4 regions of the Telluria sp. RB2R28 genome follow, and region 2 is predicted to be linked to each of the others. Evidence: predicted binding sites of a transcription regulator. Region 2 holds the regulator's gene; each other region holds the start of a gene.
What was found. Region 2 encodes sigma-54, which starts transcription at its own class of promoters, with help from an activator protein. Its sites were predicted from a motif close to TGGCANGNAANCTGCTTT; they were not measured.

Region 1 (5,570 bases), on a different contig from region 2:
GAAGGACAGCGGTGTCGCGCCCGTATCGGCAAACAACGACACATTGGCTGAATTGGCCACGCCCAGCTTGGCCACGTCCTTGCCGTAAGTGCTCGACAGGTCCCAGTTCCAGTTGCCGAACACCTTGCCCTTGATGCCAAACGTGAACGCAAAATCTTCTTCGTCGAACGTCTCCTGCGGGCTGAAACCCAGCGGGTAGATCGTCGGCAGGCGGTTGGGCATGCGGTAGTTCTCGAAGGCGCGCGCTTCCTTCTTGCCGTAGGTGGCAAAGCTGTACAACTCGGTGTCGCCGCCCAGGTCGACGCCGAAATTGGCGGCGAAGATGTGCTGGCGGTACTGGGCGTCGCCCTGGATCTTGTTCAGGTACGGGTAGCCTGGCGCATTGACGAGCGACGGCATCGCCGCCATCGTGGCCGGATCGACGACGCGCGGATCGATCCCGCCGCGCTCCGAGAAGCCGTGGTACTTCGTTTCCGCCGTCAGCGACAGCCAGGCATCGGTGAACGGGGTCAGGCCGATATTGGCCATGCCGTCGCCCGTGTGCCCACCGCCGTCCATGTAGCCGCCGCCACTGACGTTGGCGCTGCCGCCACGGTAATTGGACTTGAGGATGATGTTGATGACGCCGGCGATGGCGTCGGTGCCGTATTGCGCCGCCGCGCCGTCCTGCAGCACTTCGACGCGCTCGATCGCCGCCACGGGAATGAAATTCAGGTCGGCTGCAGCGCCGCCCTGGAAGGCGCCGGCCAGCACGGCCAGGTTGGCGGTGCCGTGGCGGCGCTTGCCGTTGACCAGCACCAGCGTGTTGTTCGGGGACAGGCCGCGCAGGCGTGCCGACAGCGTCATCGCCGCCATGTCGCTGCCGAAGGCCTGGGCGTTGAGCGATGGCAGGTTCTGGGCCAGGGCCTGGATCAGGTCGGGCTGGCCGGTGCGGGCCAGCGACGACGCGTCGAGCACCTGGATCGGCGAAGCGCTGTCTTCGACCGTCAGGCCGGCGGCGCGCGTGCCCGTGACGATCACGACGCCGGTACTGGCGATCGCGGGGGCGTCCGGTGCCACGACCGCCGCCGCGGTGTCGACAACGGAATCGACGGCCGGCTCGACCGCCTTGTCGGCGGCGTGCGCCGCCACGCCCCACGACAGCAAAGCAGCGGCGACACTGGTATGAATGATGGTCTTGTACATGGTGGTTCCCTGGTTGGCGTGATCTGTTATAGGTATGATTGGCGTGGCCCGGCACGGGCCGCGCCGCTTACTTCTTTGCTGCCACGACTTCGATTTCCACGAGCCAGCCGGGATTGCTCAGGCCCGCCACCTGCATCACCGCGCGCGCCGGCAGGTTGGGCTGGGCGCCGCCGAAGAACTGGGTATAGCCGGCCATGAAGCCGGTGACGTCGGCGCGCCCTTTCTGCGCCGGGTCGCCCACCAGGAACACCTGCATCTTGACGACGTCGCCCATGCCCAACCCCATGCCGGCGAGGATCTCCTTGATCTTCTGCAGCACGCCGACGGTCTGCGTTTTGGTGTCACCAAAGGCCGCGATGGTGTCGGGGCCGGCCGCCTTGTCGACGATGGGCGGCACCTGGCCGCTGATGAAGTGGATCGTCGCGCCTGGCGGCACCGACACGGCCAGGGCGATGGGGAAATCCGAGTTCGGGATCTTGTGGCGCACGATGTCCGTGGCTGCGGCGCTGGCACTGGCGGGCGCCAGCAGCAGCGCAGCGGCCAGGCACGAGATGGAGCGGAAAGCGGCAAATGTCATTGGATCGTCTTTCATGGGCATGGGAAGGAAAAGAAAAACACTAGTGCTTGTTGCCGAAGCGGCTGTCGCCCGCCGGTGCGACCTGCAGCGCCGCGCGCCGCATGGCGACCTCGGCGCCTGCGATCGGTGGCGCGCGGTTGCCCCAGCTGCTGCGCGCATAGGTCAGGACGGCGGCGATATCGGCGTCATCCAGGCTGGTGCTGAAATCGGGCATGCCACCGCGCCCCCTGAGCAGCACCTCGGCCACGGCGTCGGCCGGCCCGATGGCGACCGGGCTGGCCACGAGCGCCGGGAATGCGCCGGGAATGCCACGGCCATTGGCCTGGTGGCAGGCCGCGCAGTTTTTGGCGAACAAGGTCTTGCCGTCTGCCGGCGCGGGTGCCTGGGCCTGGACTGCGCCGGTCCACAGAACGGCGCTTGCGAGTGCAAGGATCGGGGCCTTCATGCGCTGGCCCTCCGGTGCAGCGCTTCGACCTGCTGCCAAGCCGATTCGATGGCGCCGGCCTGCCAGCCGGTCAGGTAGCTCAGGTGTTCGCCCGCGAGCAGCACCCGGCGCTCGCCATCGAGCAGAACCGGGTAGGCGCTCTTGCGCGCGGCGTCGGTCCATTCGGCCCAGCCGCCCAGGCTGTACTGCACGCGGTGCCAGGCAACCGAGAAGCTGCTTTCGTAATTCGCCCGGTAGGCAGGAAAGATCTTTTCGCCGGCCGCGAGTGCAAACTCGGTGCGCTCGCTTGGGGTCATCCCGCTCACTTCAATGGCGTCGAGCGCGTAGTGGTAGTAGCCCAGCACGACACCCTTTTTCTGCTGCCAGCCGCCGGACGGCAGCGAGATCGTGTTGATCCCCTTCAGGTCGGTCAGCACGTGGCCGCCGTAGATATGGTCGTCTTCTTCCCAGAAGCGGCGCTTCATCTGCAGGCCGATCTTGCCGACCGGGGCGTAGGGGACGGCCTTGACCGCGGCCTTGAACCCATCGGAGAAATCGGTGTCGATCATGCGCAGCACCGACAGCGGCACCGTGCACAGGCAATAGTCGGCCGTGACGCGCGAGAGCGCGCCGCTGGCCGTGTCGCGCACGTCGATCGTGACCTTGTCGTCGCCCTGGCGGATGCGCTGGACTTCGGCGTGATAGCGGATGCGGCCGCCCAGCCGGCTGGCAAATGCCCGTGGGATCGCGTCCATGCCACCGACCGGCTGGAACATCGTGGCGTGCATCGGGAACTCCTGCACGGCGCTGTAGACCTTGCCGACGCGGGCGGCCAGCAGATCGTGAAACGCCAGCGGATCGGACGGCGTGCCGGCGCCCGGCACCAGCCCCGCACCGGGGTTGGTGGCAAAGCCACGGCCGCTGCGGCCCTTGTAGGCCAGGTCGCCGGCGTCCAGCGCCCCTTCGCGCTTGAGGTAATCGAGCAGCAGGCGCTGGTCGTCGCCGGTCAGTTGGGTGTCGAGCGCGTGGCCGGTGACCGATTTGGCCAGCAGCTCGGCGACGTGGCCGCGCATGTCGGCCTTGATCTGCGCGCCCCGCAGGCGCTGCTTCGACAGCGGGCCGCCATCCTCGAGGTACACATAGGCATGGTCATTCTCGTTGACCATCACTTCGAGCGGCACCTTGAACTGGCGCGCATAGTAGAGCGTGGACTGGTGATCCAGCGGGATGCGCCACGGGCCGTGGTTGATGTACTGGCCAGCGTCGAAGCGGCACTGCTGGGCCTCGCCGCCCAGTTCGTGCAGCTTGAAGCCCTTGCGCGCCGTCTGGCAGCGCCCGCCCGCATAGGGCCGCGCCTCGAGCACCTGGACCTCGTAGCCCAGCTTGCCCAGTTCGTAGGCCGCCGTCAGGCCGGCCAGGCCGGCGCCGAGCACGACCACTTTTTTCCCTTTGCCGGAGCCAGCAAGCACGGGCGGTGTCGTGGTCCTGGAGGCAATCCCCATGCCCCACGCATTCATCGAGCCCATCAACAGCGCCGAACCACCAACGGCGGCGGCGCGGTACAAAAACTCACGTCGGGTCAGCGACGGTGTCAAACGTTTCATTTCTACCTCCACTTGACGTTACTGAAAGACCTTGCAACTAGTGGCCTATCAGCAATACCTGTGCCAAGTGGGTGGTGCAATCGTCAATACGAATATTATTAAAATAGAGTACAGCGTTCATTTTTCCGAACGTAAGTCCGGCGTAAGCGTCATTTTACAAAGAAGATTCAGAGTTCACATTTCTTCATTCGTATTGACAAACGTGACGCACTTCGCCCGATTCCTGGCGCATGCTGCTTCAATACTTTATTTTTCCTGCCCTGTCAGGGATCGTGCTCAGGCGACGTATCGACGCCGCGCACGCGCCGCGAGCATGCCAAATCGACATTGCACCGTTGTGGCGTAAAGACGCACTTCAATGGGTGTCGTCGATCCCGTCGCGTCCCAGCCAGTAGTTGAACTGGCCGTAACTGGGAATGGTGCCGGGCGGGCAGTCGGCGAAGTGGTCGCGCAGCATCTGGCGATAGGCGGCCGGCCGCGAAAAGCGCGGATGCGTAGCGGCAAAGTGCGCCGCGGCAGCGAGGAACAGCGCCCGCAGCGCGGCGTCGGTATTGGTGCCCGCATTGGCGCTGCCCTTCGTACCACTGCGCGGGCGGCCGCGCTTGACGCCGGCGCTGGCCGTCCGCGTCTTGCCACGCGCACCGGAGTTGGCGTAATCGGGCAGCAGCGCGTCGATCGTCTGACCCCGCTCCCAGTAGCGGCGCAGATAGCGCATGAGGCTGGCGACGGAAATCCCGTGAGCGCGACTGTAGGCGCTGAGCAGGGCCGCGCGCGGGCGCGGCAGATAGAGTTGCGGCAAATCGCGATGTAGTGCGCTCACCGCATCCCACGCTTTCATCTGCAGCAGGTGGTGCTTGCCGGATGGGGCGTCGACGCGCGGCGCACGACACGGATCGGTGAGCAGCAACCGGGCGCGCCGCGTCGACACGTCCGCCACCAGCACGTGCAGCGGCGTGCTGCACGGTGTCGCGCCTGGACAGCGCAGTGCAAAGGTATACGCCACCGAATGCATCACGTCGATCCACAGGATCCGCACCAGATGGCCCGGGGGATCGCGGTATTCGAGGACATCGTTATGCAAGAACATCGGCCGCTCCTGGCGTTGAGTTCATTGCTTATATGCAAAGAACGCGCCAGGTACGGTCATGGCGGCCCGCGCCGGGGCCGCCGCTGGATCATTTTTGCGCCAGGATCCATTTCGCCAGCACCCTGGCTTCAGCTTCTGTCACCTGCGGATTGGCCGGCATCGGGATTGGGCCCCAGGTGCCGCTGCTGCCTTTCTGGATCTTCTGGACGAGACGCGCTTCGGCGCCGGCATCCTTCGCGTACTTGGCCGCGACGTCCTTGTAGGCCGGGCCAACCAGTTTGGTGCCGACGGCGTGGCAGGCCATGCAGGCCCGGGCCTTGGCCAGGTCGGCGTTTGCGTGGGCGGCAGGGACGGCGGCGACGGCAAAGGTCGCTGCCAGGGTCAGGGTCAGGTACTTCTTCATGATGCTCCAGTGGCTGGGTTGATCGTAAGGCGCAGGCGCCCGGGCGGGCACCACCTGACATCATAGCGGGAAACCCCATTGGCATGGGCTGCCCGGCGTTGCATGAACAGCATCCGACACGCCCTTCAATAAATTTGAATGGGAATGATTCGCATTAACGACTAGAATGGCGCCGTTCCGCGGAATTTACTTCTTTTTACGTAGTTACGCGGAAATTTGCTTCGAATGATAAAAAGGATGCCTGAACAATGACTGACCGTCTGCCTGCCCCGCGGGGTGCCCGCACCGTA
Region 2 (5,570 bases):
CGCTGCGCGGGTGTGGGCGCATCTAGCCAGGTTGCCAGCAAGGCCTCGGCGGCCTCGGTCGCTGCCGGGACATCCAGCCCCGTGGCCAGACGGGCCGGCGCGGTATCCCGGCAGTAGGAATCGATCGAGTCCTTGTAGCGGGCAGGGTAGCGTCGCATGAAGTCGCACTGCGGCCCGGATACCGCCTCGATCGCAATCGCCTGCGGCTTCCATGCGGCCAGGCGCTCGTTCAGCAGCGTCAGGCTGGCGGCCTGGAAGGTTTTCGGCAATTGCGACAGATGGGGCGAACCCAGCACCAGCACCTCGTTGGCAGGACCGGAGGCCGGCCCCTTGAATGTGCTCGCATTGAAGTCAGGCTGCCAGGCCTGGGCGGCGACGCTGCCGCACAAGGTCATCGACAGCAGCAAGGCGGTCATGCGCATCGGGGGTCCTCATCGGTTCATGAAGCCACGATGTTTGCACCGCCTGCGCGAAAAGTCACGCGCAAACGGATATGCATGAAGAGGCTTACGCGAGATGGCGCAGCGGGTGCGCGTGCGCCGGCCACACCGGCGCGAAGAAGTGCGCGACCATCGCGTCGGTCACGAGGTCGAGCGAGGGCGGATTCCATTGCGGCGCATTGTCCTTGTCGATCACGAGCGCGCGCACGCCTTCGAGCACTTCGCCATGCTCGAAGTTGCGGCGCACCAGCGAGCGCTCCAGGCGCAGACAGTCGGCGACATCGAGCGACGCGCCGCGCAGCAGCAGCTCGCGCGTCACGCACATCATCAACGGTGAGCGCTGACGCATCGCGCGCAACGCCTTCTGCGCGAACGGCGTGTCGTCACCCTCGAGCGACGCCATGATCGCCGCCACCGAGTCCGCGCCAAAGTGCGCATCGATGCGCGCACGGTTGGCCTGCAATTCACTCTCGCCGGCATGCTGGATGGCGAACGCGCGGATCGCCGCCGGCAGATTCGCGCCCGGCGTCGCCTCGATCAGCGCGTGCAACGCCGCCAGGTCTGCGCCCGGCACGAACACGTCGGCCAGGCCCACGTACAGTGCGTCGGCCGCGCCGATCGTCAAACCGGTCAAGCCCAGAAACATCCCCAGTTGCCCCGGCGCGTGCGACAGGAAATGGCTGCCGCCGACATCGGGGAACAGGCCGATATTCACCTCTGGCATTGCCATCCTGGTGCGCTCGGTGACGATGCGCAGGCCGCAATCGGGCCCACCCTGCGCGATGCCCATGCCGCCGCCCATGACCACGCCGTCCATCAGCGCGATATACGGTTTCGGATAAAAATGGATCAGGTGGTTGAGCGCGTATTCTTCGGTGAAGAAATCTTCGAGCAGTGCGCTGCCGCCTTGCGGCGAGGCGTTGCCGACGTCGTGGAAGAAGCGGATATCGCCGCCGGCGCACAGCGCTTTTTCACTGCTGCTGGTGATCACGACGGCATCGACCGCGGCGTCGAGCTGCCAGTCGAGCAGGATCGTGGTCAGTGCGCGCACCATGTCCAGCGACAGCGAATTGAGCGCCTTGGGCCGGTCGAGGGTAATGATGCCGGTACGGTTGGCGATGCGGGTCAGGACGTGTTCGGGCATGGCGTGATCCATCGAAAGGAAACACGTATTTTACCGGCAGCGGGATGCAAAAAGGGCGTCCCGAAAAGACGCCCCTGGCGGTGGTGACCTGCGCTCGATCAGGCGGCAGCGACGTCTGCTTCGTTGACGTCCAGGCGTTTGATCGCTGTGCGGTTATGGTCTTTGAGCATCTGCTTGTGCTTCAGGATTTGTCGATCCAGTTTATCCATCAACATGTCGATCGCGGCGTACAGGTCTTGCGCGACGCTCGCCACGTGCAGGGTCTTGCCCGACACCTGGACATTGATTTCAGCTTTTTGCCTTTTTTCTTTTTCAGTGAGGTTATCGACGGCCAGGAAGACGTGGGTATCTATGACTTGATCGAAATGGCGAATAATGCGTTCCAGCTTATTCTGAACGTATTCACGGATGGCAGGGGTGACTTCGAGATGGTGACCACTGATGGTGAGGTTCATACACACTCCTTTGAAGATGTCACGTCGCTTGCACCACACAGGAGCTGAAGGCACAGACTGTATGAGCGGCGTTGTTACAAGGCTTTGCGGAGACTGACGGGGGGGATCTTGAGCGCTTCACGGTATTTTGCGACCGTCCTGCGCGCAATGACCATGCCTTGTTCCCCGAGCATTTCCGCGATCTTGCTGTCGGATAATGGATTCTTAGGGTCTTCTGCTCCTGTCAATTGTGCGATGAGCGCACGGATTGCCGTTGAGGATGCTTCGCCGCCCGCTTCAGTGGCAACGTGGCTACCGAAGAAATACTTCAACTCGAACATGCCGTGCGGGGTCAGCATGTATTTCTGGGTTGTGACACGAGAGATCGTGCTCTCGTGCAGACCTAGTGTATCAGCTATCTCGCGCAAAACAAGGGGCCGCATGGCAACCGCGCCATGGCTGAAAAAGTTGCGCTGGCGCTCGACAATCGCCTCGGCCACACGCAGGATCGTGTCGAAACGCTGGCGCATGTTCTTGATGAGCCACTTCGCCTCTTGCATCTGCGCGCCCATCTGGCTCTCGCTGCGGCCCTGCTTGAGCATCGTGGCGTACAGGCTGTTCACGCGCAGGCGCGGCATGACGTCCGGGTTCAGCGTGACCGCCCAGCCGTTCTTGGCGCGCCGCACGATCACGTCCGGCACCACGTAATCCGACACGTTCGACGCGAACGCGGCGCCCGGGTGCGGATTGCACTGGCGGACCACGGCCTGCACTTCGCGCAGGTCTTCGTCGTCGCAATCGAGCGCTTTTTTCAGTTTGCTGTATTCGCGCTGCGCGAACCACGTCAGGTAGCCTTCGACGATCTTCAGGGCCATGCGGCGCGTGACCATCGGCACGCCCGGCATGCGCCGGATCTGCAGCGCCAGGCATTCGGCCGCACTGCGCGCGCCCACGCCCACCGGGTCCATGCTCTGCACCATCGCCAGCGCGCAGCGCAGTTCGTCGAGGTCGACGTCGAGTTCTTCGGGCAGCCGCGCGTGGATGTCGTCGAGCGGTTCTTCCAGGTAGCCGTTGTCGTCGAGCGCGTCGATCACCAGTTCGGCCAGCGCGCGGTCGCGGGTCGACAGCAGCGTTTCGCGCACCTGTTCCATCAGGTGTTCGCGCAGCGTGATGGCGCACGCCTCCAGCTGCGGGCGGCCGTCTTCATCGTCGCTGCTGGCGCTGCCGGACGACGTTCCGCTGCCTTCGCTCCACTCGTTGTCGGGCCGGTCGCCATCGACCCCGCCACCTTCAGCGCCCTCGCCCTCGGCCGGCGCGCTGCCTTCGCCCTCGGCCTGCTGGCCCGGCGCCGGCGGCGCCTCGCCAGGTGCCGGCGCATTGTTGATGGCCCCATCGGCCAGCAAGCGCACCGAATGATCGAGCGGATCGTCGAGCCTTTCGAGCAGCGGGTTATCGCCCAATATCTGCTCGATCTCCTGATGCAGTTCGAGCGTGGACAGCTGCAGCAACCGGATCGATTGCTGCAGCTGTGGCGTGAGCGCCAGGTGCTGCGAAGTGCGGAGCTGAAGGGACTGTTTCATCAATTGAGTATGGCTTACATGCGGAAATGTTCACCGAGGTACACGCGCCGTACCGACTCGTCGGCGATGATATCGTCGGGGCGGCCGGATGCAAGCACCGCGCCCTGATTGATGATGTAGGCGCGGTCGCAGATGCCAAGCGTCTCGCGGACATTGTGGTCGGTGATCAGGACGCCGATCTTGCGCTCCTTGAGGAAGCGCACGATGCGCTGGATCTCGATCACGGCGATCGGATCGACGCCGGCAAACGGTTCATCGAGCAGCACGAAGCGCGGGTTGGTGGCCAGTGCGCGCGCGATCTCCACGCGGCGCCGCTCACCGCCCGACAGCGACAGCGCCGGGTTCTCGCGCAGCTTCTCGATCTGCAGGTCGGCCAGCAAGGTGTCGAGGCGGTCGCTGATCTCGGTTTTGGTGAGCGACTTGCCGTTGACCTTCTGCAGTTCGAGCACGGCGCGGATGTTTTCTTCCACCGTCAGCTTGCGAAACACCGACGCTTCCTGCGGCAGGTACGACAGGCCGAGCACCGCGCGGCGATGGATCGGCAGGCTGGTGATGTCGGTGCCGTTGATGCTGATCGAGCCGGCGTCCGACGGCACCAGGCCGACGATCATGTAGAACGAGGTGGTCTTGCCGGCGCCGTTCGGGCCCAGCAAACCCACCACTTCGCCGCATTCGACATCGAGCGACACGTCGCGCACGACCAGGCGCTTGCCATAGCTTTTCTGCAGGCCCTTGACGACCAGCGTGCTGCGATCGTTCAGTTCCGTCATTGCGTGCCTCCGGCCGGCGCACGCTTGGGCGCCAGGATCAGCGTGCCGCGCCCGCCGCCAACCTTGCTCTCGCCGCTGACATCATTGCGCACGGCGACGACTTCCTTGCGGTTGTCGTACGAGATGAACGGGCCGGTCATCTGGTTGGTCATCCGGTCGTTTTCGAGTTCCTTGACGACGGCGTTCGAGTACAGGCGCACCAGCTCCGAGCGTTCGTCGTATTCGATGCGTTCGGCCTGGCCTTCGACCCACAGGTTCGGGCCGCCGTCGCGCTTCTGACGGAACGTGGCGGGCTTGCCGTTGGCGGCGGTGAGCGTCACGCTCATATAGCCTTCGGGTGTCTCCCTGACGACGGCGCGTTCGGCCTTGACCAGCAGCGTGCCGCGGGTCAGGATCACGTTGCCGGTGAAGGTGCGTACGCCTGCGACGCCATCAAGGTCGCCGTTATCGTATTCGAGCGCCGCCTGCTTGAGCGAGTCGGCCTTTTCGGCCATGGCGGTCAAGGAAAGGAGTGAAAAGAAAGCGGCAGCAAAAAGTTTTTTCATTATGGTGCTGGTCCTGGGTTAGCACGCGCGCATGGCTGATGGCCTTCAGCGCTGGCGTGGCGGATAGACGATACGGCCGCGGCCGGACAATTGCATCTGCATGGTCGCGTTGTTGGCCATCATGCCGGTGGCCTTGAGGCTGGACGCGCCAAGCTCCATGTCGATCGGCTGGTCGGTCTTGACGATTTCTTCGTCGGGCAACACGGTCATGGCCTGCGTGCGCACGCGCAGCGCTTCGCTGGCGGGCGTCTTCGGGCGCTGCAGATCGACGTCGCCAAACAGTTCGACGCGGTGTTCTTCGTGGAAGATGCGCGCGTTCCTGGCCACCACCGTCATCGGCGGACGACCCGGTTCGATGCCGCGCATGAGCGGCTGGTCGACGTTCGACACGTCCCCTTGCGGGATGTGGGCCAGGCGCTTGCCCGACACCACGTAGCTCGGCTGGCCGTTGGGCGTCATCCGCACAAACGAAAAGTTCTCGACGATGTAATCCGGCTCGTCGGGCGGGCCGCCTAGCTGCGCATCGATCTCGGTCCCCTGCATCAACTGCAGCAGCCAGAAGCTGCCGAAGGCGAAGAACACGCCGATCACGATCATCGCCAGCAGATTCCAGCGATGCGCGGTGCGTTTGTTGGAGGCGATCGTGGCCATGGCGGT
Region 3 (5,570 bases), on a different contig from region 2:
AGGCGCGCTTCCTGATACAGCGTCGTCATGTTGTGGACCAGCTCATGCCAGCTCGCCGCCGGATGAATGTTGACCTCGATGACGCCCGGATCGGGCGTGACGCTGAGCAGCTTGATGCGCGGGTCGCGCGGTGGCGCATAACCCTCGATGCGCAGCTTCATCTTCAGCTTGGCGGCCGTGTTCTCGACCGCTGTGACGAGCGCCAGGTAATCCTCGATGCGCTTTTGCGGCGGCATGAAGATGTACAGGCGGCCCGCGCGCACTTCGAGGCACAGCGCGGTGTGGATGACTTCGCGCGCTTCCGGGTCAGCCGGTGCAGCCGTTGCCTTGTTTGTCGATTTGCCGGGCGCCACGCTCAGGACCGGACGCCGGTCCTTCTTGCCGACCGGGAGCGGGCCGCGCGGCGCGAACGGGTCGACATCGAAATCGGGATCGCGCTCTTCGGGCAGCACCCACGGCAGCGTGGCCAGCGGCAGGCGCAGGCCGATCGGTGAATCGCCCTCGATCAGGTACAGGTTTTCGCGCTTGAGCGGCCACGGCGACGTGCGCCAACTGGTGCCAAGCATGACGGATGGATCGTGTTCGCGGGCTTTCAGTGGCAGCACGTAGCCGGTCACCTGGCCCAGGCCCCGTTCGAGCAGGCGCGCGAGGCGACGGCGCTCTTCCGGGGCTGTCAGGTCGGCGTCCAGCGGATCGAGATTGCGCGGCAGCGCCTGCTCGCGCTGGGCTTGCAGCAGCACGTCTTCGTAGGCGGGAATAGCGCTGCCGGCCGGCAGGCCAAGCGATTTGACCAGCTCCGCGGCAAAGCGGCCGGCATCCTCGCTCCCGTAGCCATCGTCGATGTGCTCGTCCGAGAACAGCGACGGATCGAACCACATCGGCTGCCCGTCGACGCGCCAGAAGATGTTCAGCGCCCAGCGTGGCAGCGGCTCGCCCGGATACCACTTGCCCTGGCCGTAATGGATCATGCCGCCCGGTGCAAAGTGGTTCTTCAGGCGGTGCATCAGGTTGCCCGCCAGCTCGCGCTTCTTGTCGCCGTGCGCCAGCGTGTTCCATTCGGCGCCGTCCATGTCGTCGATCGAGACAAAGGTGGGCTCGCCGCCCTGCGTCAGGCGCACGTCCTGGTTCACCAGGTCTGAATCGACCTGCTGGCCCAGGCGGTTGATCTTGTCCCAGTCGTGTTCCGTGTACGGCTTGGTCACGCGCGGATCTTCGTGAATGCGCGTGATCGTCATTTCGTGGACGAACGTGACCTCGGCCTTGTCGGTAAAGCCCGTGACCGGTGCGGCCGACGACGGCATGGCCGTGCAGGCCAGCGGAATATGGCCTTCGCTGGCCAGCATGCCCGAGGTGGGGTCGAGGCCGATCCAGCCGGCGCCCGGCACATACACCTCGGTCCAGGCGTGCAGGTCGGTGAAGTCGACGGTGGTGCCGCTCGGGCCGTCGAGCGCTTCCTGGTCGGCGGTGAGCTGGATCAGGTAGCCGGACACGAAACGCGCCGCCAGGCCCATCTCGCGCAGGATCTGCACCAGCAGCCAGCCGGTATCGCGGCACGAGCCGGAGCGCTTCTGCAATGTGTCTTCGGGCTCCTGCACGCCCGGCTCCATCCGCAGCAGGTAGGCGATATCGCGCTGCAGGCGCTGGTTGATGGCCACCAAAAAGTCGTTCGTGCCCATTGGCTGGGCCAGCAGGTCGCGCCGCGCGCCGGCGACCCACTCGGCCAGCAGCGGTCCGGGCTCTTGCGACCTGGTGTACGGGCTCAGTTCCGATTGCAGCAGGTCCGGGTAGGCGAACGGGAAGGTCTCGGCATACTTTTCGACGAAGAAGTCGAACGGGTTAATCACCGTCATGTCCGCAACGAGATCGACCGTGAACTCGAGCACGTCGGTTTGTTCGGGGAACACGAAGCGGCCGATGTAATTGCCGTACGGGTCTTGCTGCCAGTTGATGAAATGCTCTTTTGGCAGGACGGTCAACGAATACGACAGGATCGGTGTACGCGCATGTGGCGCCGGACGCAGGCGCACTTCATGCGGTGACAGATTGACCAGACGGTCGTAACGGTAGCTGGTCTTGTGATGAAGCGCAACGCGGATAGCCATGCGGTAGTGCCTTTCAATGAGGGCGCGATTGATGCCGGCGCACTGAATTTGGTCGTGTTAATTTGCGTACAACTGAGTGGGCGCAAGATAGAAGCATTTAAGCATGATTCATACCTGCGTTCGTTTGACTTGCGAGTCGGACGGGGTGGCTGGCACGTTTCTTGTTAGTATTCTGGCACAGGAGGCAATGATGTCGAACTTTTACGATGAAATGTATTCCAATGGGGCAACTGTGCGGCCTCATTACCAGGCATTCGCGGATTGGCTCGGCCAGCAACCCCCGCATCTGATCGAGCAGAAGCGGGCGGAAGCCGAGCTGAACTTCCAACGCGTGGGGATCACGTTTGCTGTGTACGGCGACAACGCCGGCAAGGAACGGCTGATCCCATTCGACATCATTCCGCGTGTGATCAACGCCGCCGAGTGGGCCAAACTGCAGGCCGGCCTGGTGCAGCGCGTGACCGCGCTGAACCGCTTCCTGCACGATGTGTACCACGACCAGAACATCCTGAAGGCGGGCGTCATTCCTGCCGAACAGATCCTGAATAACGCGCAGTACCGGCCGGCCATGCAGGGCGTTAATGTGCCCCTGGATATCTACGCCCACATTGCCGGCGTCGACATCGTGCGCGCCGGCGAGGGCGAGTTCTACGTCCTGGAAGACAATCTGCGCGTGCCGTCGGGCGTGTCGTACATGCTGGAAAACCGCAAGATGATGATGCGGTTGTTTCCGGCGCTGTTCGCACGCAACCGCGTGGCGCCGGTCGACCATTATCCCGACCTGCTGCTGGACAATCTGCGCACCGTGGCGCCGCATGGCGGCGACGATCCGACCGTGGTCGTGCTCACGCCCGGCATGCACAACTCGGCCTACTTCGAACACGCGTTCCTGGCTCAGCAAATGGGCGTGGCGCTGGTGCAGGGGCAAGACCTGTATGTCAGCAACGACACCGTCTACATGCGCACGACGCGCGGCCCGAAACAGGTCGACGTCATCTATCGCCGCATCGACGACGATTACCTCGATCCGCGCGCGTTCCGCCCCGAATCCACGCTGGGCGTGCCGGGCCTGCTCGACGCGGTGCGCGCCGGCCGCGTCGGCCTGGCCAATGCGATCGGCACCGGCGTGGCCGACGACAAGTCGATCTACCCGTTCGTGCCGGACATGATCGAGTTCTACCTCGGCGAAAAGCCGATCCTGAACAACGTGCCGACCTACCAGTGCCGCAAAAAAGAGCATCTGGACTACACACTGGCGAACTTGCCGCAACTGGTGGTCAAGGAAGTGCACGGGGCCGGCGGCTACGGGATGCTCGTCGGGCCCGCCTCGACGGCGGCCGAGATCGAAGACTTCCGCCGCCGCGTGCTGGCTAACCCGGACGGCTATATCGCGCAGCCAACGCTGGCGCTGTCGGCGTGCCCGACCTATGTCGAATCGGGCATTGCACCGCGCCACATCGATCTGCGCCCGTTCGTGTTGTCGGGCAAGACCGTGTCGATGGTGCCGGGCGGACTGACCCGCGTGGCGTTGCAAGAAGGCTCCCTGGTGGTCAATTCGTCGCAGGGCGGCGGCACCAAGGACACCTGGATACTGGAGAACTAGCATGTTGAGCCGCACCGCAGATCATTTGTTCTGGATGGCCCGCTACACCGAGCGGGCTGAAAACACGGCGCGCATGCTCGACGTGCGCGTCCAGTATTCGCTGATGCCGCAATCGGTCCAGGCCGAGCAGCAGGGCTGGCGCACGATGTTGAGCGTGTCCGAACTCGAAGCCCAGTTCGACGCCAAGTACGACGCGCTGACGCAGAAGAACGTCATCGACTTCATGGTGCGCGACCCGGACAATCCGTCGTCGATCGCCAGCTGCCTGCGCGCCGCGCGCGAGAATGCCCGCGCCGTGCGCGGCACCCTGACCACCGAAGTCTGGGAAACCGAGAACACCACCTGGCTCGTGCTGCAAAAGCACCTGAGCGAGCGCATGTTCGAACGCGATCCTGGCCAGTTCCTGGAATGGGTCAAGTACCGCTCGCACCTGTCGCGCGGCGTCACGCTGGGCACAATGTTCCAGGATGAAGCGTTCAACTTCATCCGCCTGGGTACCTTTCTGGAACGGGCCGACAACACGGCGCGGATCCTCGACGTGAAGTTCCGGTTCCTGGCGTCGGACACGATCCAGGAAGGCGCGCAGGGCGAATACTATTACCTGGCGGCGCTGCTGCGCTCGGTGTCTGCGTTCGAGACGTATCGCAAGGTGTACCGCCACGCGATCACGCCGACGCGCGTGGCCGAGCTGTTGATCTTGCAAGGCAAGATGCCGCGCTCGCTGGTGGCCTGCATGGCCGCCGTCGTGGCCGTGCTGCAGGATGTGCGCAATGAGCTGTCGCACGATACCGAGCGGCTGGCGGAAAAACTGCATGCGTCGCTCAAGTCGGCCGAGATCAACGAGATCCTCGACGAAGGCCTGCACGAATTCCTGACCAAGTTCCTGGCCTGTATTGGCGAGCTGGGCAACGGCATCGGACGCGACTTCCTGCTGCCCGTGGCGCCGGAGTTGCCGGAGGTTGTGCCAGTGCCTGTGCCGGCGCCGACCCAGTCGCAGACGCAGTCGCAAACGTCATCGCAGACCTCATCGCAGACGCAGACCCAGTCGCAGACGCGTTGACCGACTCGCGCACCAAACCATGGCGCGGCGCACCGTCATGGCTAGGGTGCGTCATGACGGTGCGCACACTTTAACGAAGGAAGGCGGGCCTGCGATGTGGCTGCGAACCGGTTGCAAGCTCAGTTTCAGCGTCGAATACGCCACGCCATTCATCCTGATGCTGCGTCCCCGCAGTGGTGCGCAGCAATGGGTGGCGCGCGAATCCTATACGCTCACGCCAAGCGTGCAAGTGCTTGAATATACGGATGCCTATGGCAACCTGTGCCAGCGGCTGACGGCGCCGCCCGGCGAATTTTCGATCCAGACCTCGGCCGACGTGCTGACTGACCAGGTCATCAGCGTTGCACCCGGTGCGCCGTTCGACGAGGTACCAACCTTGCCGGCGGACGTGCTGCTGTATCTGTTACCGAGCCGCTATTGCGAATCCGACCGGTTTGCCGAGATGGCCAGCGCGATCGTGGCCGGCGTTGCGCCAGGCTACGACCAGGTGGCCTGCATCACCGACTGGATCCGGCGCGAGGTGCGCTTCAATCCCGCAGCGAATCACACCCAGATGGCGGCAACCGAGGTCAACGAATACCGCGAAGGCGTGTGCCGCGATCTGGCGCATCTGGGCATTGCGCTGTGCCGCGCGCTGAGCATTCCGGCGCGGATCGTGGCCGGGTATCTGCACGGGCTGGTGCCGATGGACCTGCACGCGTGGTTTGAGGCATATGTGGGTGGGCGCTGGTATACGTTCGATGCGAGCCAGGATGGGCCGCGCGGCGGCCGCGTGACGATAGGGTATGGGCGCGATGCAGCCGAT
Region 4 (5,570 bases), 140 kb from region 2:
CCTTCTTGGCGCTTGCCGCCATCGGGTTGAGCAGGTCTTCGGCCGCGATCGCGTTGCCGAACACCGGAATGAACAGCGCGCCAGCGGTGCCGGCGCCGATATGCAGGAATTGTCGACGTTCCATGTGTGTTATCCGTTTGCGGTTGCGCTTCATTCCCGCGCTGGCGGGAATGACGGTGTTGCAGCGATGGGGCTTAAACCGCGTCCGACAGCGACGTGAAGTTGAAGTCGCGGATCTTCATCGACGGGATCAGCATCGAGTAGCGTGCTTCATCGGCGCCGATGACCACCGGCTTGCCGATTTCCTCGATATTGTTCAGCATCGACACCGGGCTTTCGTTGAAACGGAAGTTCTTGATCGGGTGCTTGATCTTGCCGTTTTCAACGTAGAACGTACCGTCGCGCGTCAGGCCCGTCAGCAGCACCGATTGCGGATCGACCATGCGGATATACCAGGTGCGCGTGACCAGCACGCCCTTCTTGGTATTGGCGATCAGCTCCTCTGTGGTCTTGTTGGTGCCGGCCATGATGATGTTGCCGGCCGCGCCCACCGCGCGCTGATTCTTTTGCTGTGCCCAGAAGCGCGAGTAGTCGAGCGCATTGATCTTGCCGTCCTTGACCAGCTCCACGCGTTCGCGCGGCAGCATGTTGTCGTCCCACGGCAGCACGGCGACATCCTTGTCCCACGGGTCGGACCAGATATTGACCTGCTGGTCGAACAGCTTGTCGCCCAGGCGGTTCTTGCCGCCGGCTTTCGACAGGAAGCTGCGGCCTTCGTCGGCGCGGCGCGCATCGAAGCCACCCAGCATGAAGCTGAGCAGGTCGGACGTGGCGGCCGGTTCCATGATGACCGTGTAGCGGCCCGGTTCCAGCGCCTTGGCGTCGACCGAGCGCAGTGCTTTCTCGATCGCGATTTCGGCCGCTTCGCGCGGATCGAATTTGGCGGCGTCGCGCGCCGAGCGCTTGACCCAGCCCGAGCCGCGCCCGTCTTCGGTGCGCACGGTCAGTGTGAAGTCCAGCGACGTTGCCACCTGGTGGCCGAACAGGCCATTCGAGTTGGCGATGGTCTGGAAGCTGGTGCGGTCGGTGAAGAAGCCGGCCGACACCAGGCCGCGCTTGCGGCAGCCTTCGATCGCATAGGCCGCAGCCTGCGCGCGGTATTCCGGATCGATGTCGGCGGTCTTCTGCACGAACGTGTCCGATGGCTTGTACGCCGTCTTGGCGATGGCCGGGATGAATTCCGGGTTGTCCGGCGCCAGGCGCGCCAGGTCCTCGGCGCGGCGCACTGCGCGCTCGATCGACTTGTCGTCGAATTCGTTGATGGTCGCGGTGCCCTGCTTCTTGCCGAAAGCGACCTGCACCTGGATGCGGGTGTCGTCGGCCAGGCCGGCGGTCGAGACGGCGTTGCGCGCAAAGCGGATATTGCCGATGCGGTTGCCCTCGATGTTGACGATGCATTCATCGGCTTTGCTCAGCGACAGCACGCGGTCGGTGATGCGTTTGGTTTGTTCCTGGGTCAAGATACTCATGTGCGCCCCTGCTTAGCCGATCTTGCGAGCGGTGTTGATCACATTGATGCCGTTAAAGCGCGTGGTCGACGAACCATGCGAGACGATGCTGATCTGCGGCGGCTGTCCTTTGCCGTCGAAGAACGAGCCGCCCATGCGCCAGTCCCGTTCATCGCAGATGGCACTGCAGGCGCCCCAGAATTCCTGGGTGTTCGATTGATACGCCACGTCTTCCAGCATCTGGCCGATCTTGCCGTCCTTGATTTCGTAGAACAGCTGGCCGCCAAACTGCGAGTTGTAGCGCTGCTGGTCGATCGAGAACGAACCGTCGCCGACGATGTAGATGCCCTTCTTGATGCCCTTGACCATTTCGTCCGGCGTCAGCTTGGTCTTGCCCGGTGCGAGCGAGACGTTCGGCATGCGCTGGAACTGGACCGTGTTCCAGCCATCGGCATACGAGCAGCCATGCGATTCTTTTTCGCCGATGATGTGGGCCTGGTCGCGCGTGGCCTGGAAGTTGACCAGGATGCCGTCCTTGATGATGTCCCAGCGCTTGGATTTGACGCCCTCGTCGTCGAAGCCGATGGCGCCCAGCGAGCCTGGCGTGGTCTTGTCGGCGAAGATGTTGACGATTGGCGAACCGTACTTGAAGCTCTTCGATTGCAGCTTCTCGAGCGTGGCAAAGCTGGTGCCGGCGTAGTTGGCTTCGAAGCCCAGCACGCGATCGAGTTCGGTCGGGTGGCCGACGTTCTCGTGGATGGTCAGCCACAGGTGCTCGGGCGCCAGCATCAGGTCGTACTTGCCTGGCTGGACCGACTTGGCGGTCAGCTTGCGCTTGGCGTCGCGGCCGGCGGCGCGGGCGTCTTCGATGATGTCATACGATTCGGTGTACAGCGTGGCGATGCCGCCGGCGGCCTTGATCTTGTGCTCGGGCCGCGCGTCGAAGTACTCGTACCCCTTGCCCACCGGGGAGCTCAGGCCCGCGCGCGAGCGGAACTTGCCGCTGGCCTTGTCGACCGCGGTGGCCGAGAACGGCGCCCACAGGCGATGCACGTCCTGGTCGATGTACGAGCCATCGGTCGAGGCAAAATACTTTTGCTGGTTCACCTGGAACAGCATCGACTGCATGAAGTTCGCGCCGCCTTCCATGCCGGCCTTGTTCGCGGCGATCAGCATATCGGTCTTCTCGGCGATCGGCACGGTGCGCCAGTCTTTCTTGATCGGGGTGCTCCACGACACGTCGCCCACGCCCTTGACTGGTGCGAGGCGCACCGGTTCGGTCTGCAGCTTGGCGTTGGCCTTGGCGATTGCCACGGCCTGGCGCGCCGCATTCGCGATGCCATCGGTCGACATGTCGGACGTCGCGGCAAAGCCGTAGGCGCCATTCACGATCACGCGCACGCCCACGCCGGCCGACTCGGTGTTGGCCACGTTTTCGACGTTCAGCTCGCGCGTGGTGATGAACTGGTTGAGGTAGCGACCGATGCGCACGTCGGCGTAGCTGGCGCCGGCCTTGGTGGCGGCGTTGAGCGCGACATCGGCCAGCGCCTTCTTGGCGGCCACTGGCATGCTGCTGGTGAGCTCTTCGGCAGCGATGGCGCGACCGAAAGGCAGCAGCATCGAGGCGGCTGCCCCGCTGCTGAGATTAAGAAAGGTACGGCGTTCCATGAGATCTCCTGAATAACCTTCGTCCGGGCAGCGGTTCCGCGAACAGCTCGGGCCGCTCTTGTAATTACAGCTCTTATGCTTTGGTTTTATGACAGATGAAAACGTGACAAACCGCGCAACCTTAGCAGCAACTTAAGACTTTGAATAGGCAAATGTTGTGCCACCTCAATGCACAAATTTGTACGTATCTTGCGCAGCTTCTTTTCTCCCGGCACCCCGTCAATACGGGCGCCAACGCTCACCACGCATGCATATGTGACGAATGCTTGACTGTGCGCCGCGCCTCCCGGATCATCAGCGCAGCGACGACGGCGCACCGCCCGTCGTCAACCATCATGGAGACCTCGCACGATGAAACGACTGATCCTGGCCGCAATGCTGGCAACCGGCATCGCCGGCGCCGCACACGCGGACGACGCCCTGAAATCCGCCATCGCCGGCGAGCACCGCGCCGCCGCCAACAAGGCCCGCGATGCGTTCCGCCACCCTTACGAAACCTTGAGCTTCTTCGGCATCAAGCCGACCATGACGGTCATCGAACTCTCGCCGGGCGGCGGCTGGTACACCGAGATCCTGGCGCCCTACCTGCGCGACAACGGCAAGCTGATTGGCGCTGCCGGTGCGCCGGAATCGCGTGGCGGCAAGGCCTATCGCGAAAAGCTGGCTGCCGACGCCAAGGTGTATGACAAGGTGATGCCGGTGGTGTTCGAGCCGCCGACCCGCTTCGAGCTGGGCGCGCCGAACAGCGCCGACATGGTCGTCACCTTCCGCAACCTGCACAACTGGCTGGGCGCGGGCGACGAGGCCGTGGTCACGACGCTGAAAGAAGTCCACCAGGTCCTCAAACCGAACGGCGTGCTGGGCGTGGTCGAGCATCGCCTGCCTGTCAAGATGACGCAGGATGCGAAGGCATCGAGCGGCTACATGCACGAAGCGTACGTGATCCGCATGGCCGACCTGGCCGGCTTCAAGCTGGCCGCCAAGTCGGAAGTGAACGCCAATCCGAAGGACAAGGCGGATCATGAAAAAGGCGTGTGGACGCTGCCGCCGGTGCTGGCCAACAAGGACAAGGACCGCGAGAAGTACATGGCGATCGGCGAGAGCGATCGCATGACGCTCAAGTTCGTCAAGAAGTAAGCAGCCTGCATGACGTGGGAAGGCCGAGGGTCTTCCCCGTATTTTCTTTTGCGGCGCACGTGTATATTCTTTCGGTTGATAGCCCTCTCGTGCAACCGAAGGAAACCATGAAGACTTTGCGATTCGCCGTTCTCGCGCTGGCCGTCTCCGGCGCGCTCCATGCCCAGGAAACCCCGCTGCCAGAAGCCCAGCCGGCCGCCGCCGCTGCCGTTCCCACCCCCGCCGTGCCAGCCGCCTCGCGTACGACCACGCCCGCTCCCGCCCTGCCTGCCGTTGAAAACTCGGTCGTCAAGATTTTTGCGACAGTGCGCCGGCCCGACCCTTACAAGCCGTGGACCAAATCAGCGCCAGCGGCCATCACGGGCTCCGGCGTCATCATCGAGGGCAAGCGCATCCTGACCAACGCCCACGTGGTGGGCTACGCCAGCCAGGTCGAGGTACAGGCCAGCCAGTCGGGCGACAAGGTATCGGCGAAGGTCATCGCGCTGGCGCGCGGGCTCGATCTGGCGGTGCTGGAGCTCGATGATCCAACCTTCTTCGACAAGCGCCCGCCGGTGCCACGCGCCGCCGTGCTGCCGGACGTGCGCCAGCAGGTGTTCGCCTACGGCTACCCGGTCGGCGGCAATTCGCTGTCGACCACCACCGGCATCATCTCGCGCGTGGAATTCGTCAACTACGGCGCCTTCAGCTCGGGTCTGCGCATCCAGATCGACGCACCGATCAACCCGGGCAACAGCGGCGGGCCGGTGATCGCCGGCGAGCGGATGATCGGCCTGGCGTTCGCCAACGTGACCAATGCGCAGAGCATCGGCTACGTGATCCCGAACGAAGAAATCGAACTGTTCCTGCGCGACGTGGCCGACGGCACCTACGACGGCAAGCCGCTGCTGCATGACAGCGTGCAGACGCTGGAAAGCCCGGCGCTGCGCCAGTACCTCAAGCTCGATAAATCGGTTGAGGGCGCGGTGGTGCACCGGCCGTACCGCACCGACGCCGCCTGGCCGCTGAAGGAGTGGGACGTGATCACGCACATCGGCGAGCATGCGATCGACAACCAGGCGATGGTCAAGCTGGGCTCAAGCCTGCGCGTGCGCTTCCAGTACCGCATCCAGCAGGTGGCAAAAAACGGCAAGGTGCCGATGTCGATCATCCGCGGCGGCAAGCCAATGAAGGTCGAGGTGCCCGCCACCGGCGCACGCCCGCTCCTGATCCCGGACCTGGATGGTGGCTATCCGTCGTACTTCATCTATGGCCCGG

Region 1: a site for sigma-54 is predicted at 3,839-3,856, ahead of AC56LV_RS05865 (flavin monoamine oxidase family protein). Genes of this name have one in related genera too.
Region 3: a site for sigma-54 is predicted at 2,253-2,270, ahead of AC56LV_RS21525 (circularly permuted type 2 ATP-grasp protein). Genes of this name have one in related genera too.
Region 4: a site for sigma-54 is predicted at 3,322-3,339, ahead of AC56LV_RS13030 (TldD/PmbA family protein). Genes of this name have one in related genera too.

What each region holds. Positions count from the first base shown of each region.
Region 1 covers NZ_JCASIK010000001.1:1,320,180-1,325,749, forward strand. Annotated here, with positions in the region: gene AC56LV_RS05850 (TonB-dependent receptor plug domain-containing protein) at 1-1,185, opposite strand, end outside; gene AC56LV_RS05855 (RidA family protein) at 1,253-1,762, opposite strand; gene AC56LV_RS05860 (c-type cytochrome) at 1,803-2,207, opposite strand; gene AC56LV_RS05865 (flavin monoamine oxidase family protein) at 2,204-3,790, opposite strand; gene AC56LV_RS05870 (hypothetical protein) at 4,146-4,877, opposite strand; gene AC56LV_RS05875 (c-type cytochrome) at 4,966-5,280, opposite strand.
Region 2 covers NZ_JCASIK010000003.1:20,035-25,604, forward strand. Annotated here, with positions in the region: gene AC56LV_RS12355 (DUF5694 domain-containing protein) at 1-422, opposite strand, end outside; gene AC56LV_RS12360 (enoyl-CoA hydratase/isomerase family protein) at 508-1,584, opposite strand; gene hpf (ribosome hibernation-promoting factor, HPF/YfiA family) at 1,683-2,039, opposite strand; gene AC56LV_RS12370 (RNA polymerase factor sigma-54) at 2,114-3,598, opposite strand; gene lptB (LPS export ABC transporter ATP-binding protein) at 3,613-4,368, opposite strand; gene lptA (lipopolysaccharide transport periplasmic protein LptA) at 4,365-4,913, opposite strand; gene lptC (LPS export ABC transporter periplasmic protein LptC) at 4,959-5,564, opposite strand; gene AC56LV_RS12390 (KdsC family phosphatase) at 5,570-5,570, opposite strand, start outside.
Region 3 covers NZ_JCASIK010000007.1:57,273-62,842, reverse strand. Annotated here, with positions in the region: gene AC56LV_RS21530 (transglutaminase family protein) at 1-2,102, opposite strand, end outside; gene AC56LV_RS21525 (circularly permuted type 2 ATP-grasp protein) at 2,293-3,705, shown strand; gene AC56LV_RS21520 (alpha-E domain-containing protein) at 3,707-4,765, shown strand; gene AC56LV_RS21515 (transglutaminase domain-containing protein) at 4,860-5,570, shown strand, end outside.
Region 4 covers NZ_JCASIK010000003.1:157,065-162,634, forward strand. Annotated here, with positions in the region: gene AC56LV_RS13020 (TldD/PmbA family protein) at 1-124, opposite strand, end outside; gene AC56LV_RS13025 (TldD/PmbA family protein) at 195-1,529, opposite strand; gene AC56LV_RS13030 (TldD/PmbA family protein) at 1,542-3,176, opposite strand; gene AC56LV_RS13035 (class I SAM-dependent methyltransferase) at 3,528-4,313, shown strand; gene AC56LV_RS13040 (S1C family serine protease) at 4,421-5,570, shown strand, end outside.